DNA from 3 places in the Parabacteroides sp. AF21-43 genome. Region 3 is predicted to be linked to each of the others. Evidence: riboswitches for the same ligand, from Rfam matches in the RefSeq annotation. Region 3 holds a riboswitch; each other region holds the start of a gene.
What was found. Region 3 has a riboswitch for cobalamin ahead of accC (acetyl-CoA carboxylase biotin carboxylase subunit). Riboswitches for the same ligand answer to the same signal wherever they lie in the genome.
Positions count from the first base shown of each region.

Region 1: linked by a shared signal. The riboswitch ahead of DWX84_RS20030 (TonB-dependent receptor) and the one ahead of accC (acetyl-CoA carboxylase biotin carboxylase subunit) in region 3 are both predicted to bind cobalamin.
Region 2: linked by a shared signal. The riboswitch ahead of DWX84_RS00760 (porin family protein) and the one ahead of accC (acetyl-CoA carboxylase biotin carboxylase subunit) in region 3 are both predicted to bind cobalamin.

Region 1 covers NZ_QTMG01000041.1:7,767-16,107, forward strand. The annotation lists gene DWX84_RS20015 (DUF5074 domain-containing protein) at 1-1,519, opposite strand, end outside; gene DWX84_RS20020 (cell surface protein) at 1,516-2,796, opposite strand; gene DWX84_RS20025 (YncE family protein) at 2,806-3,960, opposite strand; gene DWX84_RS20030 (TonB-dependent receptor) at 3,957-5,972, opposite strand; cobalamin riboswitch at 6,025-6,233, opposite strand; gene nrdG (anaerobic ribonucleoside-triphosphate reductase activating protein) at 6,274-6,774, opposite strand; gene DWX84_RS20040 (anaerobic ribonucleoside triphosphate reductase) at 6,787-8,341, opposite strand, start outside.
Region 2 covers NZ_QTMG01000001.1:165,199-180,796, reverse strand. The annotation lists gene DWX84_RS00775 (HD family phosphohydrolase) at 1-1,823, shown strand, start outside; gene DWX84_RS00770 (low molecular weight protein-tyrosine-phosphatase) at 1,930-2,439, opposite strand; gene priA (primosomal protein N') at 2,474-4,936, opposite strand; gene DWX84_RS00760 (porin family protein) at 5,024-5,632, opposite strand; cobalamin riboswitch at 5,924-6,127, opposite strand; gene coaW (type II pantothenate kinase) at 6,147-7,001, opposite strand; gene scpA (methylmalonyl-CoA mutase) at 7,131-9,278, opposite strand; gene mutA (methylmalonyl-CoA mutase small subunit) at 9,291-11,150, opposite strand; tRNA gene DWX84_RS00740 (tRNA-Glu) at 11,422-11,493, shown strand; gene DWX84_RS00735 (NAD(P)-dependent oxidoreductase) at 11,588-13,081, shown strand; gene DWX84_RS00730 (winged helix-turn-helix domain-containing protein) at 13,208-13,423, shown strand; gene DWX84_RS00725 (sugar phosphate isomerase/epimerase) at 13,529-14,377, shown strand; gene DWX84_RS00720 (ectonucleotide pyrophosphatase/phosphodiesterase) at 14,465-15,598, opposite strand, start outside.
Region 3 covers NZ_QTMG01000012.1:609-7,841, reverse strand. The annotation lists gene DWX84_RS10310 (acyl-CoA carboxylase subunit beta) at 1-1,140, opposite strand, end outside; gene DWX84_RS10305 (biotin/lipoyl-containing protein) at 1,133-1,657, opposite strand; gene accC (acetyl-CoA carboxylase biotin carboxylase subunit) at 1,670-3,181, opposite strand; cobalamin riboswitch at 3,267-3,468, opposite strand; partial or broken gene DWX84_RS22180 (sugar O-acetyltransferase) at 3,945-4,130, shown strand; gene DWX84_RS10285 (RagB/SusD family nutrient uptake outer membrane protein) at 4,527-6,167, shown strand; gene DWX84_RS10280 (hypothetical protein) at 6,170-6,655, shown strand; gene DWX84_RS10275 (DnaJ domain-containing protein) at 6,761-7,233, shown strand, end outside.

The DNA.
Region 1 (8,341 bases), on a different contig from region 3:
TGATATCTGAGGTCGTACTGATGATTAAGGAGTCATTACGAACGATCGCGTTAATCGGGCTGGAGGGAGTAACGGATGAGACTGATTTTACGATGGCGGCATCCATATTGTCCTCATCGGTCACCATATTGCCTAAAGCGAGTTTATAGACTGGCTTTTCCTCGGTTAATACGATAGAGGAAGGGAAACCGGAAGATACTACCGGTGCGGCGTTATCCGGGAAAACCGGGATAGCCGGGAACCAATAGTTGACGATCATCGAATATTCTTGTACCACTTCGCCTTTGTTATTTATACGAGCTAACATGTGCGTAGGATCTTGGAACTCATGATACAAGAAGGTGTATAGCTCGTCGGTTTTTGGGTTAAGGCGAAATCCGGTTCCGTACAAGCGCCAATCCCAGTCCTGTTTTCGGAGGTCGATTAGCTGGAAGAATTGTTTCTTGTCAATATCATACCCACAGATTTGATACCCCGTGAACCAACTGCCTTCTTTCGGTTGTCCGTTCCAGTAAATCTTATTTTCTTTGGCACTGGCGCAGAAACCGTCGGCGGTCCATGCGTACCAAGAGTTTGGAACGACACCGATGGTCTCGCTTAACGGGATCTTTACCGTGTCCACCTTAAAGGTATAGGGGTTCAAGTTCAGCATATATTCCAAGGCGGAACCATCCCCGGCCGTATTCTGGGTCATGCTGATCCAGAGCGTACCATCCTTGGATTGAACGATAGAGCCGAAACCTCGTTGAATCTCCTTCTCTAGCCCTTTTACAGTCTCTTTCTCGATCGGGGCGGCGATGGTACGGATAATTTTATCGGTTTTCGGATCTATTATTAATAAACCATATTGTTGATGGACGGCAAAGACAAGGTCGTTAGCACGTACCATGGTACCGATCTGGGCATAATACAACTCACCGTATCCATCGGCGTTCGGATTTCCGGAACCTTCTATTTGTTTGCCGATCGCCATCTTATCGCTATCGTAGATCCAGATACCGTTGCTGGTTCCTATATAGCCTTTGTGCTCGTCTACCGGAAGATAGGAACGGCCGTCGGCTATGGATTTGCCCTCGGCGTTTTGGGCGATATACTTGAATTCCTTGATCACCTTCATGGTCTTGGCATCGCATACGGCAAACCGGCTTCCGGTGATTTTTGCCCCGGGATCTCGTTCTTGCTTAGAGACTAGGTAGAACTTATCGCCATAGATCGTACCGAATTGCGTGGTACATCCTAACTCATGCCCCGGATTCTCGGTCTGGAAGACACGATAGTGCCATTCTCCATCTTGAGTAAGGAAATTGACGGTACTGTTCTGATGGCCGTACCAATCCTCGTTTACGATAAATGTACCTTGACTGTAATCCATATCCGTGGAACGCAGGATGGAAGATTGTGACGGTACATCCCTCATTTGGACCCGATCGATGCCGGCGGCGATCCATGAGGTATTGCCTTGGGCCATTAGGCCGCTCGTGGCGAACGTACAGAGAAGTAAGGTAATCGTCTTTTTCATAAGCCTTTTATTTTTAAGATTGCTTGATCATATTGTAATTTCATTTGTTCGCTTACCGGATCGGGTACGATGATGGAAGGGGTGGCGATGTGTAAATCCTGCGCACGGATAATCTCCGTCGAGGTCTCTCCGATCCAACCGCAATATTGGTTTACCGCCGTGTATACCTTGATAAAGTCCACGCCGGGTAATTCCACCTTATTGCCTTCCGCGTCCACGGCCCATTCGATATCGAAGCTGTTCAGATCCTTGTAATCGTTCGGATGGTTATCCACGTATCCCCATGGATACGAATAGAGTACGTAGTATTTACCCGTATCACTCTCGTCCGTAGCGTTATCCTTTAACCGGGTACCGGAGAAAGTCAAGGAATTCTCTTCAATCCATTTCGGATAATAACTTTGCGTATGATATATATTTTTCGCTATATAACCGGTATTGCCTTGATTATCTTTCCATGGTACATAAGTAGCGTCACTCCATTGCTGGCCCATGTCTGGCTCGGGGATCTTGTTGGGATCTGGACGATCATAGGTAATGCGATAATTCTTGATGGTTTCCGGTTTATAGTATTCACTACCGGCCAGTTCGTACCATTCATCGTCCGGTAAGCCGTTCAGGTTCGTGTCGAAAGAGACCATGACAATACCGGGCTCGCAGCTGCCTCCCTTTTTCTCTTGATATTCCGGCAGGTCGGAATAGAAAGAGTTCCCAAGGATCATAAAGTCCTTCTTCCCTTTGACGTTGATGACCGTATGGTCGAAGCCGAAGATAACGTATCCTCCGTATCCTCCGAGGGAGATCATCACGTCATTCGTACCGGAGATATTCTCCTCTACCTTTTTCAGTATGGTTTCTTTCGTATCGCCTTCCTCGTATTCGGGCATCGTATTGACGAACTGACCCGGTGCGGGACAAAAGTCGTATACCTTGGATAGGTAAGGACTGTACTCTATATCCTCCTGCATCACCTCGAAACGAAAATCGTGCTTATAGGGGGTCTCCTTATCGATGATCTCGAAGGTCATCTGATAGGTGCCCGTATCTTTCGCAAGGAAGATATAAGAACGTTCGGTAGATACGAGAGAGTCCGTCCCGTTCCGGTGCAGTGTCCACCGATACTCGTCGCCGGTAAAGGCCGGGCTGAGTAGATAGGTTTTCATGCGGGGCAGATAATAGACATCATCGATACCCAAGCTAACCATCTGTATCTTGTCTTGGGTACAGGATAGAAATGCTAGGAAACCTGAAATGAATAGATATAAAACTTGTCTCATAACGCTGTTCTATTTATAAAGGAAAACCATATGGGCGGGGATATCCCCGGTACGTACGCCCCATTTTCGTATCCCGTTCTTATCGTAGCAATAGAGGGTCCCGCTGGATACGTAATTCTTGGCATCGGTGACGAAGATGTCTTTCGTATAGGGATGGACCATGATCCCGTATGGGATACGAATGTCTTTCTCGCTACCGTCGGTGATAAAGTTCGTGCTGATCACCTCTTTGGTACGGACATCTATGATTCCGTACGAGATGCTGTTACTCTGCGTGTTCACGTTCCATTCCGTACTGTAATAGAAAAGGGAATCTCCGCTGATGCAAAGGTTAGAGCAAGGGATATTCAGGGTATCGGTAACCACCATCTCGTTATATCCTTTTCGTTTTTCCAGTACATACAGGTTGGAATGTACCGTATCGTAATCTCCCCGGGAAGTTACCCATAATTTACCGTATTTGTCCGCACGGATACGATGCAGATTGATCCCTACCGGAATCTTTTGAACTTGCTTGAAACGGTTTAGCTCGATTACGGAAACCGTATTGTCGTACTCCGGGGCACGATATCCTCCGGAATTCGCTACGTAGATATATTCACCCAAAATCTCCAACTCATCCGGTTGGTAACCGACTATGACTTTGGCGTCTACTTTCAGGCTGGTCGTGTCTACCCGGTATACGGCTCCTTGTGGGGCGTTCGGGTCGATTTGCACCGGGCCGACATAAGAGGTTACATAGGCGTTTCCCCGGTAAAAACGGATGTACCGGCAGTTGGGAATGTCTATTTGCGTGATCCGCTCGCAAGTCCGGGCATCCAGTACTTCTACTTTATGGGAACAATTGACTACGACATAAAGCTTGCTTCCGTAAATCTGGATATCGTTGCCTACATCGCCCAGCTCCTTGACCACGTTCGGGTTCCGTTCCGAGTAGAGGTTACGGATATAATAACCGTTCACGTAATCCAGATAATCCAGCGTACATTTATTGCTTCCCATATTCCCTTCGTTCACCAAATACATCCCTTGAGGATTCGCCTCGGGATGGATACCGTCGGAAACCAGCTCGTATTCCGAGGGAACTACGATCTCGATCTTGCGGCAGGATGAAAAAGCGCAACCGATCAGGATACCTATTATATATAATGTATATCTTTTCATATCTCGATGGTTAAAGACACTTTGTAATTTCGCTTCGGCATCGGATAATTCAGGATCACGTCGTAATCTTGGCTTAACAGGTTGTTTACCTCCACGGCGGCCTTGATAAGCCCGAACTTGAATTTCAAATCTTTCGACAAGGAAATATCGCTGGTATACCAAGGTTGCGTATAATTGTATTTGATATTTTCCTGCTGGTTATACCGCTCTCCCACATAGATGAAACTGTAGTTGAGGTTCCATCCCTTGAAGGAGGCTTGCGCGATGGCGGAACCGCTGTGCCAAGGGATATAAGGGATTTGATCTCCGTAATAGGTATCCGAGGGATCCGTGAAGTCTTGGGCCTTTTGATAGGTGTATTGTATTCGTAGCGTGACGAATAAATCTTTTACCGGATTGACGGTCGTTTCCGTGCTGACATCTATGCCTTTGATTTCTACCTTACCTAAATTCAACATAGTCCAACGGAATTGCTGGCCTTTGGGATAAGCGATGATCTTGTCTTTCACCTTGTTGAAATAACCATCCGCCTGTATCTTGAAGCGATAGAAAAGATGGTTCTCCCATGTTTTCGTGTAAGCGAAGCCGGCATCATATTGGGTTACATATTCCGGGTTTAATTTGGAGTTTCCCATATCGGCGTAATATAAATCGTTGAAGGTAGGCATACGGAAGATCCGTTTATAGAAAGCGCGTACATTAAAGTCTTGTTTCTCAAACGGCTTGTAGGAGGCGAATACGGCGGGTGTAAGGATTTGCCGGGCTTCCGGTGTGGGGCCTTCTTTTACACGGTCGTTGATAAAGGTCGCCAGTCCGCTGGCCTGTAATTTTACTTTCCCTAACCGGAGCGCCGTGGCGACCGAAAGGAGGTTGGTGAAGCGTTCCGGGTAAACGAATCCGTACATATCGGCGTTCATCTTGTTCCATTGCAAGTCGTAAGAGGCGGATACATCCCAGTTTGAGAGGATGGAATAGACATTCGCGGAGGATAGGTAAATCTCTCGTTGCTTATACAGGTTATCTACATGAATCAGCTTGTCGTCGTTATTCACATAATGCGTACGGTAGAATGCATATTTCGCGTTCACCTGTGTCTTGAATTTGCTATTGATTTCTTTGATATAGGAGCCTTGCATGAAAGAGTTCGTATCCCATACCCGTTCACCACGTCTCCATACGTTGTTTACGATGGCTCCCGGGATTCCTCGTTCGGAATTGTAGTTGTAGAACTTAAGATTCCAAGTACCGTCGCTCATCTTGCCATAAAGTCCGGCCTCTAGGCGGGTGGCGTTGATATCCCCGTTTTCCCGGACGGCGGTCGTATCGTAAGCGATCTCTCCGGCAGGGTTGATACGGCGGTAACGGAATTTGTATTTACCGCTTCCGCTTAACCATTCGGCGCTGAAAGAGGTGGCTACGTTTTCTGATATCTTATATTCGAACAGCGCCGAGGGGTTGATAACATCGAAAGAACCGACTTTCATCGTGGCACGGATATTCGTTGTTTTTCCATCTTCGAAACGAGGACGACGAGAACGCAGATAAAGCGTACCGGCCGCGCCGAAATCTTTCGCGGATTGGAAGATATCGCTCTTCTGGCCATTGTATAAAGAAATCTCCTCGATATTGTCCAAAGAATACATCCCGAGGTCTACTTGTCCGTTTTGTGCGTTGCTTAATTCGATGCCGTCGTAGAAAACACCCATGTGGTTCGTTCCCATACTTCGGATATTTACGGTCTTGATACCTCCTACGCCCCCATAGTCTTTCAATTGGACACCCGAGAAGTAGCGTAAAGCATCTGCTACCGTGTGACTGTTCAAATTTTGTAATTCTTTCCCCGATAGTTTTTGGGAAGGAATTACCTCTTTAAAGCTGAAACTCCGGGCCGTGACCGTAACTTCGTCCAAGTGCTGGATAGAGTCGAGTTTGCTTTGTCCATGGGACATACCTATCGCCAGCATCGATAATACGCAAGCAAGGTATCCCTTTCTAGCAAAGGATAACACCATTATTTAAAACCTGTTTAGAAAATGATTCGTACCAAGCCGCTCTGTCCTCGCGAGCGACTTCTCCCTAACTGGCAGGTCTTCTGACTGACTCCCATCCCGAAAGCCTTCCCGGCTATATTCTTATATACCAGTGGCGAAAGTGTTTCCAGAATGTTTGAAATAGAGCTTCACAGCAACGGGACTGTTCAGGAATTACACCTGATTCCCTTTTAATCCGTAACCCCGGTTGGGCGAAACGGAACCAATTCGGGACAAAGGTATGAAATCTTGTTAATATCCGGGCTATAATTGGAGAATTTCCTTAAATGAAAGGGTTGTACTTGTATTTCACGACTTCCTTTTTATTTAAAGACGCTTGTACGTCGATCAGCCGTTGGTTGCTGCTTCCCCGGAATAAAAGGCTCTCATCCCGAAGGGTTTGTTTGTAGCGGCCATCTACCAATACGTCGATATAGGACAACAAGGCGGCTTGTGCCGGATTCTTTATCAGGTCCTCGAATTTATATCCTGTGTAGCACCAGATCGTCTTTTGGCTTTTTTCCTTGATTGCCTTGGCTACCTCGGTGAAACCTTCCGGCTGGAACATAGGGTCTCCGCCGCTGAAGGTGACGTTGGCGAATTCGTCGGCCAATACTTTATCCACGATCTCTTCCGTTCTTACTTTCTTCCCTTTATGGATATCCCATGATTCGGGGTTGTGGCAGCCCGGGCATTTGTTCGGGCAACCCGCCGCATAGATGGCGGTCCGGAATCCCGGACCGTCTACGGTGGTATCTTCGATGATATCTATGATAGACAACATGGTAATTGAAAATTAGTTGTGGGTGACACGGTCGTTTAGCTCGGATAGCTTGGCGTTGTTCCAACGGTCGGTGGTTCCTACCAGATAGCCGGTGATGCGTTGAAGTTTGTCCAAGTGTTTGCTGCCGCATTTCGGGCAGGCTTCCAGATTAGGGGTGGAGTTCTCGTAGCCACAATCCAGACAACGGTTACGGTTATGGTTTACGGAACCGTATCCGATATTGTATTTATCCATCATGTCCACGACACGCATGATCGCTTCGGGGTTATGCGTAGCGTCACCATCCATCTCTACGTAGAAGATATGGCCGCCACGAGTCAAATCATGATAAGGAGCTTCTACTTCTGCTTTATGACGGGCACTGCACTTATAATATACCGGAACGTGATTAGAGTTCGTATAATAATCCCGATCCGTGATACCGGGGAGCGATCCGAACTTCTTACGATCTTTTCCCGTGAACTTGCCGGACAAGCCTTCAGCCGGAGTTGCCAGTACGCTATAATTGTGTTGGTATTGCTCCGAGAATTGGTTGGCACGATCCCGGATATACGTAACGATCCTTACGCCTAAGGCTTGCGAATCCTTATCTTCGCCATGATGCTTACCGGTAAGGGCCACCAAACATTCGGCCAGTCCGATAAAGCCGATGCCCAAGGTACCTTGGTTGATAACGGAGGCAATCGAATCGTTAGGCTTCAATTTTTCCGAGCCTAACCATAAGGAAGACATCAACAACGGGAATTGCTTTGCGTAAGCGGTTTTCTGGAACTCCATACGCTCATGCAACTGACGAGCCGTAAGTTCCAGCATATGATCCAGTTTAGCGAAAAATAGGGCGATACGCTCTTCCTTGTTCTCCACTTGCATGCACTCGATAGCCAATCGTACGATATTGATCGTCGAGAAGGAGATATTACCTCGTCCGATAGAAGTCTTCGGTCCGAAACGGTTCTCGAATACACGGGTACGGCATCCCATGGTCGCTACCTCGTGGATATAGCGTTGAGGGTCGTCCGCATTCCAATCCTCGCTTTGGTTGAAGGTCGCGTCGAGATTCAAGAAGTTCGGGAAGAAACGACGGGCGGTAACCTTGCAGGCCAATTGGTAAAGATCGTAGTTACGGTCTTCCGGCAGATAGCTTACGCCTCGTTTCTTTTTCCATATCTGGATCGGGAAGATAGCGGTCTCGCCGTTACCTACGCCTCTGTAAGTGCTTTTTAATAACTCCCGGATGATGCAACGACCTTCCGCCGAGGTGTCGGTTCCATAATTGATGGAGCTGAATACCACTTGGTTGCCGCCACGGGAATGGATCGTGTTCATATTATGGATAAAAGCCTCCATCGATTGGTGTACACGGCTTACCGTGCGGTTGATGGCATGTTGTATGACGCGTCTATCACCGCTTAATCCATCCAAGGTCTGTGTCTGGTAATCGTCGATAGGCTTATTATATAAGTGGGAGAAATCCTGTCCGTATAAATCCTCTAAGGTCTTTACTTCCTCGATAAAGCTATTACGTACGTAAGGAGCTAGGTAGAAGTCGAACGCCGGTATCGCCTGT
Region 2 (15,598 bases), on a different contig from region 3:
AGCCTTATTACCGCATGAACCCCGGCATCCAAAAGGAAGAGATCGAGAAACTGCGCACCAACTACAATAACGACAATAGCCTGCGAAGCAAAGTATCCCCCGCTTACATGCAGTACATCGAGAGCAGTCTAATTAACTTATACAAGAACGGTATCATCTCGTCGCAGGATCTGGACGAGCTACGGAAAGAGGAATACTCCCGTGTCAACCTCTTGGAGAACGCCATCGCACAGCCCCGCTACGTGAGCGACTTCTTCACCGTGCGCACCGCCTACGAGTTCATTATCAACAACTGCCCGTCACGGCTGGACAAATCCATCCTGCAATCGTGTGACATCAATAACTACCTCACCGAGAACATATCCTATGCCGCTGACATGTCCGACAAGATCAAGGAGGATATGCTACAGGGCGTATCGATCGCCAACGGCATGGTACAAGCCGGAGAACGTATCGTAGACCGGGGCGAGATCATCGACAACCATACCTACAACGTGCTCCGTTCCCTAAAGGCCATACACGAGGCCAAGACCGGAGGCACGCAGACGCAAGGCATCATATTGGCCGGGCAATTCGTGCTCGTCTTCGGGCTAATGTTCTGTTTCTGGCTCTACCTATGGTCTTTCCGCTTGAAGATATTCCACAACCGGAAGAACGTACTATTCTTGATCCTCTGCATATTCGTGAGTTGCATCCTTACGGAACTATGTGTTACCTACGCATTATTCAACGTATATATATTGCCGTTCGCCATCGTACCGATCGTAGTACGTACCTTCTTCGATTCCCGGACGGCGCTTTTCACGCACCTTATCATCGTGCTGATCTGCTCGTTGATGGTACCTTTCCCGCATGAGTTCCTGTTGCTACAAACCATAGCGGGCATGGTCGTGACGTTCAGCCTGAGAAACCTGAGCGAACGTTCACAACTGATCCGGTGCGCATTCTTCATCTTCCTCTCGTACGCCATCTGCTACATGAGCCTCACGTTGTTCCAAGAGGCGAACCTGAATAAGATCAACTGGATGATGATGCTCTATTTCGGCATCAACTTCATCCTCGTCATGTTCACCTACGTATTGGTATATATGCTGGAGAAGACGTTCGGCTACGTATCGGACATCACCTTGGTGGAACTGTCCAACATCAACAACCCGATCTTGAAAAAGCTTAGCGAGACTTGCCCGGGCACGTTCCAGCACTCCTTGCAGGTATCCATCCTCGCTTCCGAGGCGGCCGCCAAGATCGGCGCCAACGCCCAACTGGTACGTACCGGCGCCCTTTATCACGACATCGGGAAGATGAGCAACCCCGTCTTCTTCACCGAGAACCAATCGAGCGTGAACCCGCATAACCAGTTATCGTTCGACCAAAGCGCGCAGATCATCATCAGCCACGTCACCGAGGGCGTGAAGATCGCCGAGAAGGCCCTGTTACCCAAGGCGGTTATCAGCTTCATCCGTACGCACCACGGGCGTGGCAAGGCGAAGTATTTTTACAACTCTTTCAAGAACCAATACCCGGACAAGCCGATTAACGACGAGCTATTCACCTACCCCGGCCCGAATCCCTTCTCGAAGGAGACCGCCGTACTGATGATGGCCGATTCCGTGGAAGCCGCCTCCCGCAGCTTGAAGGAACATACCGAAGAGAGTATCAGCGCCTTGGTGAACAAGATCATCGACGGGCAGATCGCCGACGGCTTGCTAAAGAGCGCTCCGCTGACCTTCAAGGACGTGGAGACCATAAAGAGCGTATTCGTAGACAAACTGAAAACCATGTTCCATACCCGAATCAGCTATCCGGACTTGAAAAAACAATAATTATCAAGCAGATAGGCATACAGCCATCGGCACAGAACCATAATGCCTATTGTAAGGTTCTTATAATCGCAGTTATAAGCATCTTACAATGGGCATTCTAGCAACCTTACGATGGGCATCGTAATAATCGGCAATATTCCAACAACCCGGCGCAAGCGTCTTCCAATAGATCCAAGACCAGCTCGAAGCCCTCGGCACCGCTATAATAAGGATCCGGGACGTGATCGTACAACTTATTCCGGGAGAACTCGGTCATCCGATGTATCTTAGCGACGGATTCCAGATCGGGAGCCATCCGTTTCAAGTCCGTTATATTTTGGTCGTCCATGCCGATAATCAAATCGAAGTCATGGAAGTCCCACTGACGTACCGGACGGGAGATCGAATCCAACACATATCCCCTACGGGCCGCATGCGCCCGCATCCGTGAATCCGCCCGGTCTCCTTCATGATACCCGGTGATCCCGGCGGAATCGATCTCAATCCGATCTCCCAATCCCGCATCCTTCACCAACCTCTTCATTACTGCCTCCGCCGACGGAGAGCGACATATATTCCCCAAGCACACAAACAACAACCGTACCTTCTCCTCCTTCATCACTAAGCTCCTTTCCATTAATTTTCAATTTTCAATTCTCCATTTTCAATTCTCAAGCCGGGTCCACATCATAATGAACCAGCAACTGCTTAAACGGTACATATCCTTGCATCTCAGTATGAATACCCTCCAATATCTCACGAAGCGGAGCGATCCCGGCGGATATCTCGATCTTCAAGACGATCTTCTTGATATGAAGCGTCTGTACCCGAGTGATAGGCGGCGTAACCGGCCCCAACACCCGCTCACCCAAACGAGCACGAAGTTTCTCGGCGTATAAAGCAGACATTTCCTGCAAAGCCTCCTCATTCCGACTCCGAAGGATCAAGACGATCAAACGGTAGTAAGGCGGGTAACGGAACATACTACGCTCGCTCAATTGCAAGCTCACCATTTCCTTATAAGCAAAATGCTGCACCATACGGATCAAAGGATGCTCCGGCTGAGTAGTCTGCAAGATCACCGTACCCCGCTTATCCCGTCGTCCGGCACGTCCGCTAACCTGTACCATCAATTGATAAGCCCGCTCGTGCGCCCGGAAGTCAGGGAAATTCATCAGGCTATCGGCACTCAGGATTCCGACCACGCTGACATTCCCGAAATCCAATCCCTTCGACAACATCTGGGTACCAATCAAGATTTGTGTCTTCCCCTTCTCGAAATCCGAGATGATCCGCTCGTAAGCCGTGCGGGTACGGGCCGTATCGAAATCCAGCCGCTCCACCTTCGCCGCTGGGAATTGCCCAGCGATCTCCTCCTCTACCTTCTCCGTACCGAAGCCTTGCATCTTGAACTCCGTCCCCTTACACTCGGGACATACCTGCGGCAAGCGGTAGGTATAACCGCAATAATGGCAAACCAGCTGATTATGCGCCTTGTGGTAGGTAAGGCTAACGTCGCAATTCACGCAACGAGGCACCCACCCGCACCCTCGGCACTCGATCATCGGGGCGAATCCCCGGCGGTTCTGGAATAGGATCGCCTGCTCGCCCCGGGATAGGGCCTCCCGCACCTTCTCCACCAACAGAGGGGAGAAAAGGGTATCTTTCATGATCTTCTTGCGCTTTAGCTCCTTCACGTCCACCGTAATAATCTCCGGCATCAAGCAATCACCGTAGCGGGTAGATAACTCAACCAGACCGTATTTCCCCGCCGTAGCGTTGAAATAAGAATCGATGGAGGGGGTGGCGGAACCCAATAAGGTCTTACCGCCGTGCATACCCGCCAAGACGATGGCAGCGTTACGGGCATGGTAACGGGGTGCCGGGTCCTGCTGCTTATACGTATTCTCATGCTCCTCGTCCACGATAATCAAGCCCAAGTCCTTAAACGGAAGGAAGAGGGACGAACGGACCCCCAATACCAGCATAGGCTCGTCGTTATGCAATAGCTTATTCCAAACTTCCACCCGCTCGTTATCCGAGAACTTAGAGTGGTAGACCAATAGCTTATCCCCGAATAATTTCGCCAGCCGTTCCGTGATCTGGGTCGTGATAGCGATCTCCGGCAACATATATAAAACCTGCCGCCCCAGCCGCAAGACCTCATGGATCAAACGGACGTATATCTCGGTCTTACCACTGGAAGTCACGCCATGAAGCAAGCAGACCTCCTTCGTCTTGAAAGCCTCATGGATCTCTCCATAGGCTTTCTCTTGCGCCGGACTGAGCGGATTCGGCTCTTGCAAGCGGCAGACAGATACTTGCAAACGACCCACCTCTTTCTCGTAACTCTCCAAGATACCCCGTTTCAGCAGCCCCTCCAATACCGCAGAGGTATAACCACTGCGTTCCAATAGCTCTTTCTTGGAAAGCTCCTTCGATAAAGCGGGATTCAAGGTATGGCTTAAATCCAAGAAGCTGACCAGCAGAAGCTCTTGCTTCTTCGCTCGTTTCAAATCCTCGAACACCGCCTGTAATTTCGTCTCATCCCGGTAAGCCTCGGCCAAACGGATAAACGCCTGTGTCTTGGGAACGAATCCTCGCTTTAGCTCCTCGCTCACCTCGACCGCCCCTTTCACCATCAAGGAAGAGACGATCGGGACAACATTTCGAAGACCGGTCTTCTTCTCCAACTCCGAGATCGTCAATTTCAAAACCCCGCTAAAAGCATCCAGTACCGCTTGCTCGTTCGGGCGCAAGGGGGCGGTGGCCTCGAAATCCTCATTATAAGTAACCGCCGTCTCGCTTTCCAACTTTAAGCCGGAAGGCAAGGCCGCCTTATACACGTCGCCCAGCTTACATATATAATAAGAAGATATCCATTTCCAGAAACGGAGTTGCGGACGGCGGAGCACCGGCGTGGCATCCAGCAAAGCGTAGATCTCCTTCGTCTCAAAATCGGATACCGGTTCCCGGTCGTGTACCTCCATGACGATAGCCGTATAATATCGTTTCTTCCCGAAATGCACGATCACCCGGCAACCGGGAGTCACGGCTCTCTCCAGATCTTCGGGTATCCGATAGGTATAGCTATTCTCCAAAGGAAGGGGAAGTATGACGTCCGCGTATTTCATTCAAACAGGTGTTTCATTACGAGCCCAAAAATAACAAAAAAGGCCGGACTTCTAAAGCCCAGCCTCTCTCATTTTATTTTCACCTATTTAGAACAAGATCGCTGCCGTGATAGACCATCCACGGTTCTTTCCGGCACCGTCGGAGAGGTTCACCTTCTCAATACTATAGTTATCAGTCAGTCCCAGACCATAATTGAAACCCACCTGCAAGTGACTGATCAGCTCCACGCCGGCACCGAAGTTAAGACCTGCGCTGAAATTCTTCGCCTTCACCTGATCCGCTACGGAACCCGGGATATCCCAAAACTTATCACCGCCTACACGGAAACCGATATACGGACCGGCTGCCAGATACGCCTTGACGATCGGTAAGCCGAATTTCCATTTCAAGTTGACCGGAACATCGATATAATCCGTCTTCATCGAAGTCTTCACCCCGCCAGCCGAGGTCGTTTCCAAACCTTTTTGCGAATACAACACTGCCGCATCGATCCCGACACCGACCAACGGTAAGGTCGTCTCGATCATCGGACCCACTTGGAAGCCGGTTACGTTATCCGCTTTCAACACGTCCGAGTTGAAATGAACAGACGATATATTCACACCTCCCTTGATACCGAATTTAAGCTGAGCGTTCGCCGGAAGCGCCATCAACGCTAGCAAGGCAACCATAACAAGTCCCACAATTTTCTTCATATTCATACTTCTTTTGTTAATTACTCGTTGCAAATAAACGCACTTTTCTAATAATAAACAAATATTCTCTATAGAGTGTTCACGGAATACCCCAGTCCTTTAAACGCAAAGAAAGCATGCATCTTACACACGGAGCTCATCCCGTCGGTCAGATTCATGCTTCTTTCCCTAATTATTATGGCAAAATAATTATCCGAAACCATGAGACGACTTGATAAGAAAACCTTGGATAAAGAATAGTAAAAACCGGATACGGTTCTTGCGTTCTCTTCCGGCCTTTCCTCGAAGCCGTCGAAAATATACACGCCTTGCAGGTCTTCTGACTTACTTCCGGTCTTAAGCGCCTTCCCATTCACTTGAATGAACAGTGGCAACAGTATTGCTCAACCCGTTTATGAAGCTTACAGCAGCGGGACTGTCCGGGATTCTCACCCGATTCCCTTTTAATCCCTATCCGGCGATTGCCGAAAGGGAACAAAGCATGTAGCAAAGATACATAAAGTTTTGATGTAGCCTAACACTTTCCACAAAAAATATCCTTATATTCCCGGTTCCTGATATAGCATAAAGCCGCCCCGATAGCCGTGCGATATTCGGCATACTCCGGTATCTTGAAATGGACATCGCACATCTCCTCCAGACGGGGGAAAATATCCGGGCATTGTGGCAAGCGAGTCAGGTTACCGATCAATACGATATTCTTGATATCGCCATTTAACGAGGCGAAAACAGCTCCTTGTCCGATGGTCTGCAAGACCATATGAACGATACCGAGAGCGATATCCTCAACCTTAGCGTTCGCGTCCGCTTTTCCGAAAATAGAGGCTGTCACGTCCAGCGGCAGGCCGGGTAGCGGATGCGGCGTAATATCCCGGATATGCAAGTCGATATCATTCAAGGAACCGTGCTCGGCCAAAGACGCTATTTGGTGAAAGTCATGCGTTTTCAATAATAGCTTAGACAAGCCGAGGATTGTTCCGCCACCGATACCCAATCCCCCGATATGCTCGATCGTGGAGCCTTGTACCTTGACAAAGGAGGTACCCGTTCCCATGCTGACCACCAATAGACTGTCCAGTCCCGTATTATATTGCGCCCCTAGCCCATTCGCAAGGAACTCATCCGTCTTCGCAGTTGGTAAGCCATATAAAGGTTGATCGATATAGGCGCTACCTACACCCGTCAAGATCACTTTCTCTATATTCGAGAGCGAGATGTTATTATCATAAATATACTTACCGAAGGCTCCGAATAAAGAGGTTACCGGATCGGTAGCTTTCACGAACATCGGGTTCTTGATCTTCTTATCCTCCACGCCGACGATCTTGGTCGTGCTACCTCCCACATCTATACCTATAACGATTCCCATGATTCTTTCCCTTTTTAATTGAATAATCGCTACAAAAGTACATAAACCCGCATACAATACTAAAAAAGGCCGGACAAAATCAATTGTCCAGCCTCTCTTTATTTAAAAACCGTAAGGTCTAAACTCTATTTATTCGCCTAACAAGATCTCAAGGATCTGGCAAGCTGCCTTCGATACGGAAGTACCCGGGCCAAAGATAGCGGCAACGCCAGCCTTATACAAGAAGTCATAGTCTTGAGCCGGGATTACACCTCCAGCAATAACGATGATGTCCTCACGACCTAGTTTCTTCAACTCCTCGATAACCTGCGGAACCAACGTCTTATGACCAGCGGCCAAAGAAGAAACGCCCATTACGTGAACGTCGTTCTCCACAGCTTGACGGGCAGCCTCGGCCGGAGTCTGGAACAACGGTCCCATATCTACGTCGAAACCACAGTCCGCATAACCAGTAGCGACAACCTTAGCGCCACGGTCGTGTCCGTCCTGACCCATCTTAGCGATCATGATACGAGGCTGACGGCCTTCTTTCTTAGCGAATTGCTCGCAAAGCTCGCAAGCTTTCTGGAAGTCTGCGTCTTTCTTAGTTTCTGATGAATACACGCCTGAAATAGTTCTAATGATTGCTTTATAACGACCTACAACCACCTCGCAAGCATCGGAGATCTCTCCCAATGACGCACGCAAGCCAGCAGCCTTAACAGCCAACTCTAATAAGTTGCCCTTCTTCGTCTTCACGCACTCCGTGATATCAGCCAAAGCTTTTTGAACAGCGGCTTCGTCACGGTTAGCACGCAACTCCTTCAAAGCGGCGATCTGCTCGTTACGTACGGCTGTATTATCGATCTCAAGGATATCGATCGGATCTTCCTTCGGCAAACGATATTTGTTAACACCAACGATGGTCTGAACACCAGAGTCGATACGAGCCTGTGTACGAGCGGCAGCTTCCTCGATACGCATCTTAGGAAGACCTGTCTCGATGGCTTTCGCCATACCACCCATGCTCTCGATCTCTTGGATCAATGCCCAACCTTTATGTACCAACTCATTCGTCAAAGACTCTACATAGTAAGAACCAGCCCACGGGTCGATCTCCTTACAGATCTTAGTCTCTTCCTGAATGTAAATCTGTGTATTACGAGCGATACGAGCAGAGAAGTCGGTCGGCAAAGCGATCGCCTCATCCAATGCGTTCGTATGCAAAGATTGTGTATGTCCTAATGTAGCGGCCATAGCCTCGATACAAGTACGTCCTACGTTATTGAACGGATCTTGCTCGGTCAATGACCAACCGGAAGTCTGGCTATGTGTACGCAATGCCAATGATTTCGGGTTCTTAGCGCCGAAGCTCTTCACGATCTTCGCCCACAACATACGAGCCGCACGCATCTTGGCGATCTCCATGAAGTGATTTACACCGATAGCCCAGAAGAATGACAAACGGGGAGCGAACGCATCCACATCGATACCGGCGTTGATACCGGCACGAAGATATTCCATACCGTCGCACAACGTATAAGCCATCTCGATATCAGCCGTAGCACCAGCCTCCTGCATATGATAACCGGAGATAGAGATAGAGTTGAACTTCGGCATCTTCTGAGAGGTGTACTCGAAGATATCAGCGATAATCTTCATGGAGAACTCAGGCGGATAGATATAGGTATTACGTACCATGAACTCTTTCAATATATCGTTCTGGATCGTACCGGCCATTTCCTCCAACTTAGCACCTTGCTCCAAACCTGCGTTGATATAGAATGCCAATACCGGAAGCACACCACCATTCATGGTCATGGAAACAGACATCTTGTTCAAAGGAATACCATCGAATAACACTTTCATGTTCTCCAAGGAACAGATAGATACACCCGCTTTACCTACATCACCAACCACACGTTCGTTGTCGGCATCGTAACCACGGTGAGTCGGAAGGTCGAACGCAACGGACAAACCTTTCTGACCGGAAGCCAAGTTACGGCGATAGAAAGCGTTAGACTCCTCAGCGGTAGAGAAACCTGCGTACTGACGGATTGTCCAAGGACGCATAGCGTACATACCGCTGTACGGGCCACGTAGATAAGGAGGCAAACCGGAAGCATAGTTCAAGTGCTCCATACCCTCCAAGTCTTCTTTTGTATATACAGGTTTCACCTCGATATGCTCGGGTGTTTTCCAATTGGGCTCGATGCCATTGGCTTTTGCCCATTCGGCAGCGTTTGTAGCTGCGAATCCGGCATTCTTTATATCTATGTTTTTAAAATCTGGTCTCATAATTGTTTATACTTAAGCGATTCCTAATTTAGCGTTGAATGCTTTCAATGTCTCAAGCACATTGCTCTTTACATTTACGAACTGGTCGATACCTTGAGCCTTCAAGTCGTCCGCGCAAGCAGGAGCTCCGGCTACAACGAATTCGGCACGTCCGGCCAAAGCCTTGTAAGCGGCAGGAGCGAATTCTGCATACTCGTCATCACTAGAGCAAAGAACCACGATCTCGGCACCCGCCTTGACAGCAGCCTCAACACCAGCCTCAACCGTATCGAAGCCTAAGTTATCAATTATCTTATATCCGGCACAAGCGAAGAAGTTAGCGGAGAACTGTGAACGAGCCAAACGCATCGCCAAGTTACCTATCGTCAACATAAATACCTTCGGAGTCTTGCCACTCTTCTCTGTCGTCATACGCAAAGCCTCGAATTCAGAAGCGCCGCGAGAGAAATCTAGAGCCGGGATCGTTGCCTCACCGCAATGACCACCGCCACAACAGCAAGAACCTTTTTCTTGAATCTTATCGGCAGCTACTTCCGTGAAGTTAGGATACTGGTTAGAACCCAACAAGATCTCACGACGGGTAGCAACCGCTTTCTTACGAGCTACATTCGAAGCGTTAACGGCATTTTGGATCTCACCTGCGTTCACGGCAACGGAGAATCCTCCTTTTTCCTCAACCTCCAAGAACAACTTCCAAGCGACATCAGCCAAGGAATTCGTCAATACCTCTACATAATAAGAACCGGCAGACGGGTCAACGACCTTATCCAAGTGGCACTCTTCCTTCAATAATAATTGTTGGTTACGTGCGATACGCTCAGAGAAATCGTCTGGAGTCTGGTAAATCTTATCAAACGGGCGAACCGTGATAGAGTCTACGCCGGCAAGAGCGGCAGACATAGCCTCAGTTTGAGAACGAAGCAAGTTTACGTGAGCATCGTAAACCGTCATGTTCCACTCTGAAGTCTGTGCGTGAGCAACCATCTTGCAAGCGCATTCGCAGGCCGGCTTATAAGCGGCTACGATCTCGGCCCACAACCAACGAGCCGCACGGAGCTTAGCGATTTCCATGAAGTAGTTAGAGCTGATACCAAAATTGAATTTGATTTTCTTGGCAACCTCGTCAGCGGTGAAACCAGCCTCGGTAAGTTTTGCCATCAATTCGTTACCCCAAGCCAAGGCGTAACCTAATTCCTGAGAAATGTAAGCGCCAGCATTGTTGAAAAGGAACGCATTTACAGCCAATACACGGTAGTTAGGCAAAGCCTGTCCAGCTTTGAGCACAGCTGCGGCACCTTCTACCCACTCACTGTTTTCTTTACCTTTTACTAAAGGTTTCTTGAAAGCGTCATAGTTTACAGAACCGTAGCACTTCTCTGCGTCGACACCCTTGCCTTTGAAGTAGTCAGCCAAGATACCGATCAACTTCTCCGCTTTGCAGTTGCAAGTGTTGAAGTTCAATTCTACGGAAGCCGGACAAATACCTTCTAATAAAGTAGCTATATTCTCCTCGTTCACCTCATCACCTTTGATGATGAACCCAAGAGAAGTAACACCTTTCGTCAAAAGGTCAAGTGCTTTCTCATTAGCACCCTTGAAGCAGCAAACTTCAATGTTCTGGCGTACCTTCCAATCGTTGTCTTTCTTCGTTCCACGAACATAAGGGAATTCACCGGGAAGAGACTCTGTAGTCTTTAAACCCTCGATGTCTTCTGCACGATAGAAAGGATTTACATTAAATCCTTCGCCTGTCTTCCAAACAAGCTTTTTCTCAAACGGTACCCCTTTCAGGTCGGCCGTTATCTTCGCCATCCACTCTTCAGTAGACACAGGAGCGAATTCTGAGAAAAGTTTTTCTTTAAGTTCTGCCATAATATTAGTTGTTTATTAAACTGGTATTAGTAATGTTCAATACTATTTTGTTCAATTACAGATGGCAAAGGTAGAATAAATAAACAGTACCGACAATGAAAAAACAATGAAATCGCAACTACTTTTAACGCCTTTTAGTGGTATTCTCCCCGTTTTCTTGGCATTTTGATAAAAAACACACTTTTTCTTCAAAAAAACTCGGTTCAACTATTGCAGAATTAAAAAATATATCTACCTTTGCATCGTCAAACAAAAACAATGACACCTAAATGGTGGATTCGTCTAACGGTTAGGACACATGCCTCTCACGCATGTAATACGAGTTCGATTCTCGTATCCACTACAAAAGCTCTCAATCTATTGGTTGGGAGTTTTTTTTTATATACCTTCGCTACCCGATAGTATCCTAAGTCTTTCATTATACACTAAATTATATCATGAAAAGTAAAAAGACCGTCTTTCTGACCGGAGCCACCGGGACGATGGGACATGCCGGATTGGTCGAGTTGTCCAAGCGGCTAGATCGTTTTAATATAACACTTTTGGCTCGTCCAAGCAAAATCAATAAAGAGAAATTAGCCGCATATGAGGCCATGGCAGGGATCCGTATCGTTTGGGGAGACTTGACAAATTATCAAGATGTCTTAAATGGAGTAATGGGGGCGGACTACGTATTGCATGTAGGTGGAATGGTTTCCCCGGCAGCGGATTATTTCCCTAAAAAAACCTTGAAAGTAAACACGACCGCCGCCCAATATATCGTGGATGCCGTAAAAGCACAACCGAACTCAGACCGGATCAAGGTAGTCTATATCGGCTCCGTAGCGCAAACCGGCCACCGTAACGCACCTGTTCATTGGGGACGTACGGGAGATCCGATCAATATAAGTGTCTATGATCATTATGCCATCTCAAAGACAATAGCCGAACGTATTTTCGTGGAGTCGGGTATTAAACATTGGGCGTGCCTTCGCCAAACCGGTATCTTATGCCCCGAATTATTATTCAAGGGTTCGGACCCAATCACATTCCACGTACCGCTAGACGGCGTGCTGGAATGGGCTACCGCCGAGGATTCCGGTCGCTTACTAGCGAATGTATGCGAGGAGGAGGTGCCGGATAAGTTTTGGAACCGTTTCTATAATATTAGTAGCGGCCCGTCTTTCCGCCTGACGAATTATGAGTTTGAGAGTAAATTGTTAAAAGCGATTGGCTGTCCCGCCCCAGAGAAAATATTCGAACCGAACTGGTTCGCTATCCGTAATTTCCACGGACAATGGTATACCGATTCAGATCTATTGGAAGGATATCTGCATTTCCGCAGTAACCAAACTTGCGACGATTATTTTAAATGGATGGCCAGCCAAGTCCCTTGGTATTTCCACCTAGCAAAGATCGTCCCTCCTATCTTCATAAAACTGGGTATGGGAGCCATCGCTAAAAAGCCGGGACTGGGAACTCGTAACTGGATCAAGAACAGACACCAAGATCGTATATCCGCATATTTTGGCTCGTATGAGGATTGGCAAGCAATCCCGGGTTGGGATAAGATCCGGACAGAACGCCCCTCCGAAACACCCGTCTTTCTGGATCATGGTTATGATGAAAGTAAGCCTAAATCAGAATGGAATATCGAGGATATGCGTAAAGCCGCGGAATTCAGGGGAGGAAAATGCTTGTCACCGGCCATGACAAAAGGAGATTTATCGACTCCACTCGATTGGGAGTGCCAATTCGGTCACCGTTTTAAGGCCTCTCCCACATTAGTATTATTAGGAGGCCATTGGTGCCCGGAATGTTTACCTCTCCCTTGGAATTACGACGAGATCGCTAAAGGAAATCCGTTCTTTGCCCAAGTATGGTATCCATTCCACGATAAAAAGGAACACAATGTATATGATGAATCCATATTCACTGACTTCAAGGAATAAAATTCAACGCATCAAGAGATTTTTGTTTTTTAGATTATTTATCTCAACGCAACATACTTTTACCGGATATTATCTGTTATAACAATATAAGCACTATATACCATAAACATAAAAACAGATTTTATCATGACAAAAGGATCGATCGGATTAAATGCAGGAGCTATCTGGAATTTGCTTTCAGATGGCCAACATTGGAGTTTTGAGGCGTTGAGAGCAAAATCCGCTCTAACAGATGCGGATCTATGGTCCGCTATCGGTTGGCTCGCTAGAGAAAATAAGATTGAAATTGATAATACCAGCAGCCACCCTATCTTCTGTCCGGGTACCAACTTTTATTTTTAAATGACATTTATGATATTTCATTGTGAAGGATTTCACTTTCTTCGCAATGAAATCTTCAAAAAAACACTTACTTTGTAACCCTAACGAAATAAAAACAATACGATTATGAATCCTACTTTCGGAGCTTCCATTCTTTCTTGGATACCACCTATGTGGACACCAGAAGCCGGTCTTTTCGCTATCCAGCAAGCATCTGCCGCCGGTTTTGATTTACTGGAAATTTTGTTGCCTCCTTCCATGGAGTTCGACGCTCCAACCGTAAAGCGACAATTGAAACAACACGGATTGAAGGCGACTTGTTCTCTCAATCTTCCCAAAGAAGCGCATATTCCTTTTTATCCCAAGAAAGCGACTTGTCTGATCAAGGAGGCGCTGGATAAAGCGAGCGAACTGGAGGTTGATTACTTGGGAGGTGTCTTACATTCCGGCATCGGGGTCTTTTCCGGCAAACAGCGAACACAAGAAGAAGAAAATACACTTTGTGAGGTATGGGCAGAGGTTGCCGAATACGCCGCACGATCTGGAATCACGATCGGCATCGAGCCGATCAATCGCTATGAAAGTTATATGTGTACCTCTGCGGAGGAAGTCCTGCGCTTTATCAAACGCGTAAACGCACCGAATTTGTCTTTGCATCTGGATACTTTCCATATGAATATAGAAGAGACGAGTTTTTATGAACCGGTTATTGCGGCTGGCAGCCGGCTTCGCCATATTCACATGACTGAAAGTGACCGGGGAATGCTGGGTGAGGGAAACGTACGCTGGGATGATTTGTTCCGGGGACTACAGGAAATCGATTTCAATGGGAATTTAGTTTTGGAGAATTTCTCCAATTCTGTTCCCGGTATGGCGGAAGCCGTATCTTTGTGGCGTCCGTCTAAATACAATGCCGATGCCTTAGCCAAAGGCAGTCTCGCCTTCATGCGTAAGATGGCACGCGAATATCAATAAAGCATCAATTACCGCAAGACCACCGCAGTATTACCGCACGGCGGTTGCAGTAATGTCATGTCAAATGAGATGGTAGCATCAATCTTATCATTTAAATAGCTGCTGAACGACAGCGCTATCCCCATCATTCGGAGCAGGTTGTATATTCAATAAACGGGCAATCATCAAGTAAAGGTTCACGTTCGCCATTTGCGGGACCTCCGCATGTCTCTTGAACGAGGGACCTGCCGCATAGAATATGGCCTCCATCTCCGGCGTAAAATTATCGTAACCATGTGTCGCCGCATAACGGGGAGATGATTTCTCTCGGAATTCTACATACGTTCCAATATGTGGAGAAACAACTAAGTCACTAACTCGAGGATTCTTTCCGTAAACAAATTTCTCAGGAATCTCGTTTTTCTTCCATACGGTTATATTCGGCACTTTCTGTAAAATCGCATAGGCAGTATCCACATAGGTTTTCTTGGGATACAATAATGTAGGAACGCCATCAAAAACACAATCGAAACTATCCCGGGGTAGATAATCATTCAAGTTCACATATTTCTCGGGATAATAGGTGGCCATTCCATGATCCGAAAGAACGATAAAATCGATCTTATCGAAAATATCCAACTGACGGGCTTCCGTGAAGAAATGATTCAAGACTTTATCCAAGTTCTCCACCACATCCAAGGTCGCCGACGAATCCGGGGTAGCGGAATGACCTATCGCATCCGGTTCTTCCATATACCACATAATCAAATGAGGACGCACATCTTCCGGCAACTTCAGCCAAGATATCACGGAATCAGCACGATCTGAAAAAGGAACCGATTTATCAAACGGCTTCCATATTGAAGGCTGACCACTCTCTAAAGGCACCTCACTACCTACCCAATAGAACGAGGCGGTACGAACCCCTTGGCGTTCCGCCGTATTCCAAATAGGTTCTCCACCATAAAATTGCGGATCAAGATTTCCCATCCGGTATGAGCTATCAAGCTCCGCGTCATAAAAGAAATTATTTACCAAACCATGGTGATCCGGATGCAATCCGGTAGCCATGCTATAATGATTCGGGAAAGTCACGCTGGGATAACACGGGCGAAACGTGGAGCGAACCCCCACATTCGCCAAAGAATCCAACGTCGGAGTATGAGCACGTGACGGATAATCAGAGCGGAAACCGTCCATTGATAAAACTACGACATAACGATCCGATTGTTTTTTCGTTTG
Region 3 (7,233 bases):
GTGGCGTATAATTCCCGCATGTTCTTGCGTACAGCCCGGCAAGAAGCCCGGCACATCCTCGAACGTGATCAATGGAATATTGAAGCAATCGCAGAAGCGAATGAAACGTGCGGCCTTATCAGAAGCATCGATATCCAAGACTCCCGCTAAAAAGGCAGGTTGGTTCCCTACGATACCTATGGTACGGCCTCCCAAACGAGCGAATCCCACTACAATATTGCGAGCGAAATGAGGCATAACCTCGAAAAAGTAATGATTATCCACTATCGGCTCTATAATATCCTTGATGTCATAAGGGACATTAGGATCTTCCGGAATCACATGCTGCAACGACTCTTCTACCCGACGCACATCGTCAGCACAAGCTATAACTGGAGCGTCTTCCATATTATTAGAAGGCAGGAAACTCAGAAGTTCCCGGATACTCATCAAAGTCTCCTCTTCCGTATCACACACAAAATGTGCGACCCCGCTTTTTCCGCTATGTACCTGCGCCCCGCCCAGCTCTTCCTTATCGATCACCTCGTGAGTCACCGCCTTTACGACATCCGGCCCCGTGATAAACATATGACTTTGCTCTTTGACCATAAAAATAAAATCGGTCAAAGCCGGGGAATAACAAGCGCCCCCCGCACAAGGCCCCAAAATAGCCGATAATTGGGGAACGACTCCCGAGGCCATCGTATTTTGGTAAAAGATAGAAGCATAACCAGCCAAGCTATTCACCCCTTCTTGAATCCGGGCACCCCCCGAGTCATTCAAGGCGATGATCGGCGCTCCGTTCTTTAAGGCTAATTGTTGCACTTTCACGATCTTAGCGGCATTCGTGGCACTCAAGGTCCCACCGTATGCGGTAAAATCATAAGCGTAAACAAATACCAAACGACCATCGATCTTTCCATAACCACTTACCATTCCATCACCGGGAATCTTATTCTTATCCATCCCGAAGTTTGTACACCGATGCACCACGAATTTATCCAGCTCATTGAAAGTCCCTTTATCCAACAGCATCTCGATTCGTTCACGGGCGGTCATACGCCCGCAAGCATGTTGTTTCTCAATGCGATTCAATCCTCCTCCCAACGAGGCCTCTTTATTCAAAGCCTCAAAATCTTTATATAATTGCTCGTTATTCATATGAATCATCTTTTAATAGGTCTAAAGTCATAAGCACTTGATTGTTATCAACGGAATCTCCCTCGGATACCAATATATCTTTTACCACGCATGCTGAGCTTACCTTATAGTTACTCTGCATCTTCATCGCCTCAAGTACGACCACGGTATCCCCCGTTTCCAAGCGATCTCCTTTCCGCACAGGTATTTTCACGACTTTACCCGGCATCGGGGCGACAATCTTGTCATCTTGCTTCTCTTCCGCACTTTTACGCATACGCAAATATTTCTTTTGGGTATCTACGATATCCACATGATAGGAACGGTAGAACATATTCACGTCATAACTCCGATGATCTTCTCCGGAGATGATCTCCGCGTTAAATGAGTTCCCATCGTGCAAGACAGAACAACTGCCGTTCTCCGTCATCACGATATCCACATCATACGGCTTCCCGTCGATAGAAAGCCGGACTTTATTCCCTTCTTTACTGACCAATGTCACATCGGCCACACGATTTCCGATATGTATTTCCATAACCAATACCCGTTAAATCCGTAAGACACCTTTTTGTAAACCAAACTCCCGCCAACGGCTGATAGGACGTGTATCCACCAATTGGGTAGAAGTATTTTCCTCTAAATTCATCAAATAATCCATATAAGCGGCGATCATGGCGATATTCTCGATTTCCTCGTTATTACCGTTAGACCGTTGTAGCATCCGGGCATTCTTAGCGATAAATAATGTATTATATTCCCCTTTCACGAAATCAGGATTATGCATGATACGTTTCAAATAACTGAGGTTCGTCTTTAAGCCCGTGATTTTATATTCATATAGAACCCGGCGCATACGCTCGATCGCATACGCACGTGTCGTTGCCCATACGATTAATTTACCGATCATAGGGTCATAATAGACCGGAATCTCATACCCTTCATATACATAGCTATCGATACGTACCCCGATACCATTCGGTTCCGTTAATTGCCGGATAATACCCGGGGAAGGCATGAAATTATTTTCCGTATCCTCCGCACAGATCCGGCACTCGATGGCATGTCCTCGTTGGAAAAGATCTTCTTGACGAAGATGCAAAACCTCATTATTGGCGATACGGATTTGTTCCTTTACCAAATCCACCCCTACCACTTCTTCCGTGATAGGATGCTCTACTTGTAGCCGGGTATTCATTTCCAAAAAATAAAAATGGCGGTCCTTATCTACAAGGAACTCTATCGTTCCCGCTCCGGAATAATGAACCGCTTTAGCCGCAGCCACAGCCTTTTCCCCCATTTCTTTACGTAAGTCCGCTGTTAGGAATGGAGACGGGCTTTCCTCTACTATTTTCTGGTTACGACGTTGAACCGAACATTCCCGGTCAAATAGATGAATGACATTACCATGGTTATCTCCCAATATCTGGAATTCTATATGATGCGGCTCCTCTACGAATTTCTCTATATATACCGTATCATCACCAAATGAGGACAACGATTCTGAACGAGCCGTATGATAAGCCTCGACAACCTCGCCCTTCTCATGTATCAGGCGCATCCCTTTTCCTCCACCTCCCATAGAAGCTTTCAGCATAACAGGGAAACCAATTTCTTCGCAAACCCGAAGCGCTTCTTCCGCACTTTGCAACGGTTGCTCCGTACCGGGAACCACAGGAACCTCTGCGGCGATCATGCGTTTGCGTGCGGCGATCTTATCTCCCATCGCTTCCATCGTCTCCGCTGACGGGCCGATAAATATCAATCCTTCTTGCTTACAACGGCGTGCGAAGTCCGCGTTCTCCGACAAGAAACCATAACCGGGATGTATCGCATCGGCATGGTGCCGTTTCGCCGCAGCGATCAGATTGTCTATATTCAAATAACTTTCCTTGGAAGCCGCCGGGCCTATCAAGGCTGCCTCATCCGCATACATTACATGCCGAGCGGTACGATCGGTCTCCGAATATACGGCAACAGTGCGAATCCCCATCTCCTTACATGAGCGCATCACACGGATAGCGATCTCACCTCGATTCGCAACAAGCACTTTACGGATCATGTCGCCACGAGGACATAAATTCTCCATAAATCATTAACTATTGATTCTTATTCTTTTCGTACTGCTTTCCTAATCCCTCGAGCAAAAACAGCCTTTAATGAATGGCAGGTCTTCTGACTGACTCCCATCTTGAGGCCTTCCCGGTCGCTAGAACCAGTGGCGATAGTGTTGTTTCAAGATGTTCTTCGGAGCTTCACAGCAGCGGGACTGTCCGGGATTCACACCCGATTCCCTTTTAATCCACATACCCGAATGGTATATGCGGAACCGATTCGGGGGCAAAGATAGTATTTTTTATTTAACTATCCACTTCAGCCAGGCCGGAATATACGGAATACACGGATCCCAAGTAAAATTCCGTACAATAAGCTCACAAGAGAAGCTTATGCATAAAGCATTAAAAATCAACATTAAAAAAACAGGATAATCTTTCTGCGAAAACACATACATGTTTTTGAAAAAAGTCGTACGTGTTTTCTGGAAAGGTCGTACGTGTTTTCCTGAATCCTTCCACCGAAAACAATAGCGCATGCTAAAATTTACAAGAAGCTCCACTTAAATGAGATGTTAAATGAAAAAGCCTTACTTTTTGTAGAGTCAACAGGCAAGTACAGTTTTTATACATTTCGTTTGTTCGTGTTCTCAGCTATTTTGTGTAACTTTGCGTATGCTTGAAGGCATATCAATTTGAAGCTGCCTATTCTTGCTTGCGTTACCTTGTCGTAATAATTGGCTCAAACAAAGAGTAAGGCTCAACAATGACAAGAACTGTACGTTCCTCGATAATAACAATATCATTATCGGTAACAACGTGATGATAGCCCCCGATGTGAAAATATATACCGCAACTCATTCCGTTCAACTTGCGGAAAGGATGCCGGAAAGGACACATCCCGGAGCGTCCATCTGCGACACAATTGCCCGACCCGTCCTTATAGAAGATGGTGTATAGATAGGAGGCGGCTCTATAATCCTTCCGGGTGTGTCCCTTACTTGAACGACATTTTCTTATTATCGATTAAATATTTCATTCTTCCAAGAAATATTCCGACCTTTGGCATTGTATTGAGAAAATAACGTAGAAGCGTTTCGATATTATCCCGTATTTGGAATCTGGACAATTCTAATGAGTTGGGATAATAGACCAAATGGCTCCTGCGCTTGTGTTTGTTATATACCTCCCTTATGGGAAGACATATATCGACATAGGGCGCGGGATCATTGTGCCATTATCAACTCGTAGGCAGTCCAGAGCCCCAAATACGGTAATAGCCGATGGTCCCCGCTTTTTTATTAATATCGTTCAGCCGAAGGGACAGGTTGACAACTTAAATCAAATGCAATCATGAACAAATGGTTACTTGGGGTAGCAATGTTATTAAGCAGCCTGTTTTCTTACGCCCAATCACCACAGGCAATGAACTTCCAAGCGGTAGCACGAAATGCCGGAGGCAATCCTATATCAGACAAGGAAGTCGGAATTAAAATAGAAATCGTACAAGGGAGCGCATCCGGTACAACCGTTTATGGAGAAACGCACCATACAACGACAGCCAAGAATGGGGTAGTCAATCTACAAATCGGAAACGGAACAGCGATAAACGGTATCTTCACCGAGATTGATTGGAGCCAATCCCCCTATTACCTTCGGATCAGCATGGACACAGATGGAGGGGGCAATTATAAGGAGATGTCAACGTCACAAATGCTCTCCGTTCCGTATGCGCTGTATGCGGAGAGAGCGGGAACGGTAGGAAGCGAAACCGAGAAGAAGCATGATTTTTGGGTATTACCAAATGATAACAACAGCGCTATGATTTTAACAGGGAAAGCATCCCTTTCCTCAACGCTTTACAATCCCACAAGCAGTAATTTTTTCGTGAAATATCTAGATGATACAGACCAAGAGGTAACTATGGAAATCCTTGGATTACCATCCGACATTTCATTTAATAACGATTGCGGCTTAAAATCCGGACCATTCGGTAGACTTTTAACACTAAGTATTCTTCCCCCGAAGCAATATACTCCAGAAGCTCACTATTCATGTACTATAGTCTTCAAAAACAAATATAATGAAACCAAAAGCTATCCATTCATATATGAAGTAAGAGAAACCGGGGTTTATCCTGAAAGTCATTGGAAAACAGACGATGATATTTTAGCATCTATTGCTACCATAATCGATCCTAATTCTGACAGTCCCTGGGATGATTATAACCTTCTAAATACAGAAATCGATATTGATTTCATGAACAAGAGATCTCCGGATATCACAACTCCTTTTAATGAATTTGAGAATAAGACATATACACCTAATTCTGGAGGTATGCTAACAAGTCTATGGCAGATACCTTATGAAACAATCAATCGATGTAACAATCTATTGGAAGGCCTTGCCCAAAACACAAGTTCAGATATCACCGAAAACGTAAAGACCAATGCCATCAAGCAAGCCAAAGCCATCCGAGCTTATGCTCATTTGATGTTGACCTCTTGGTTCGGGCGTGTCCCCTTAGTACTGAAAACCTTGTCCTTTTCAGAATCTGCTAACGTTACCCAATCAGATCGTTCAGACGTTCTTGATGCCATAATCACAGACTTCACAGAAGCACAAGGAGTCTCTTCATTATCGAAAGAAGGAGAGCTAACCGCCAAAGATATCCAAATCCTGCTCTATGAGGCCCAGTTATTAAAAGGGAATTGGCAAGCAGCTTCTGCCATTCAAGCGAAAAGCGGCATCTTGGCTTTCATCAAGAAGATCGCAGACTGGAAGTTGAATCCAACGGCACAAATCACCGAGGCTTCCTTGATGGAAGAATATATGAACAACTATCATTCGACTTACAAACGAGGCAATCTCTATCTGAATATATTAAACTATAGCGCAAAATATTTCAATATGGATGCTTACAAAGCCCTATTGCCCATACCACAAGAAGAAATGGATAGAAATCCCAACCTGACACAAAACGGAGGTTATTAATCATGAAGAAACTCATATTCGTATTCATAGCCATCTGCGGCTTGAACCATGCGTATGCGCAAAGCCTCACCGGAGGCAGTCTCTCTTCTTGTCTCATCGAAGCAGAAGAGATGACAGCCGTCCTTGGGGAAACGATCGTGCCTACCCCGGAGAAAGGGGGCTATCTGGATGCTGGCTTCATCGAAATCCTTTTGGCAGAAGCAGTAGATGCGGGGACCGATCCGGAAACCCCCATAGATCCTACGCCGGGGGAACCTGAGATACCAACCTCCATCGATTCTCACAAAACGGATCCGCAAATCACTTCCCGAGGTGGAGTTCTATTTGTTTACACTCCCAGCCTACAGCCAGTGATGGTGATCGCACTCAATGGAAAGATTGTACGCTACCAAAAGCAAGTAGGCTTACAGGGCTACGAGGGATTGCCCTTCGGTACGTATGTCATCCGGATAAATGAGAAAACATTCAAGATCCAACTCTCCAAATAACCGCAAGGCGGGTATGCTTCACACACCCGCCTTTCACATTTGCATATCTCCCGTTTTTTTACGAATATTGCATATCGGTAATCAACAAATAAGATAAACAGGAATATGGGTATCGGGAAATGGATAGGTGGCGTCTTGGGATTTATGGCGTTCGGACCGCTAGGCGCTCTAGCCGGCATTATATTAGGCTCTTTCTTCGAGGAAGGGGCAAATATGACGGGGCAGTCTTTCGGTGGCGGCACCAATTACGATGATGAATATATACGAAGAGACCCATACGCCGGGGAACGTAACAGTTTCCTTTTCTCCATGTTGGTTATGGCATCCTATATCATCCGTGCCGACGGGAAGATCATGCATAGCGAGATGGAATACGTCCGTCAATTCCTTCGGAGAAACTTCGGCGAGATCGCCGTAAGCCAAGGTGAGGAGATATTGCTAAAGCTTTTCGACCAAGCCAAACGCATGGATCAGGAGAACAACATGGGATTCAAGAATACCATCCGGGAATGCGGAACCCAGATCGCATACAACCTAAGTTATGAGGAGCGGCTGCAATTGCTTGCGTTCCTCGCCGA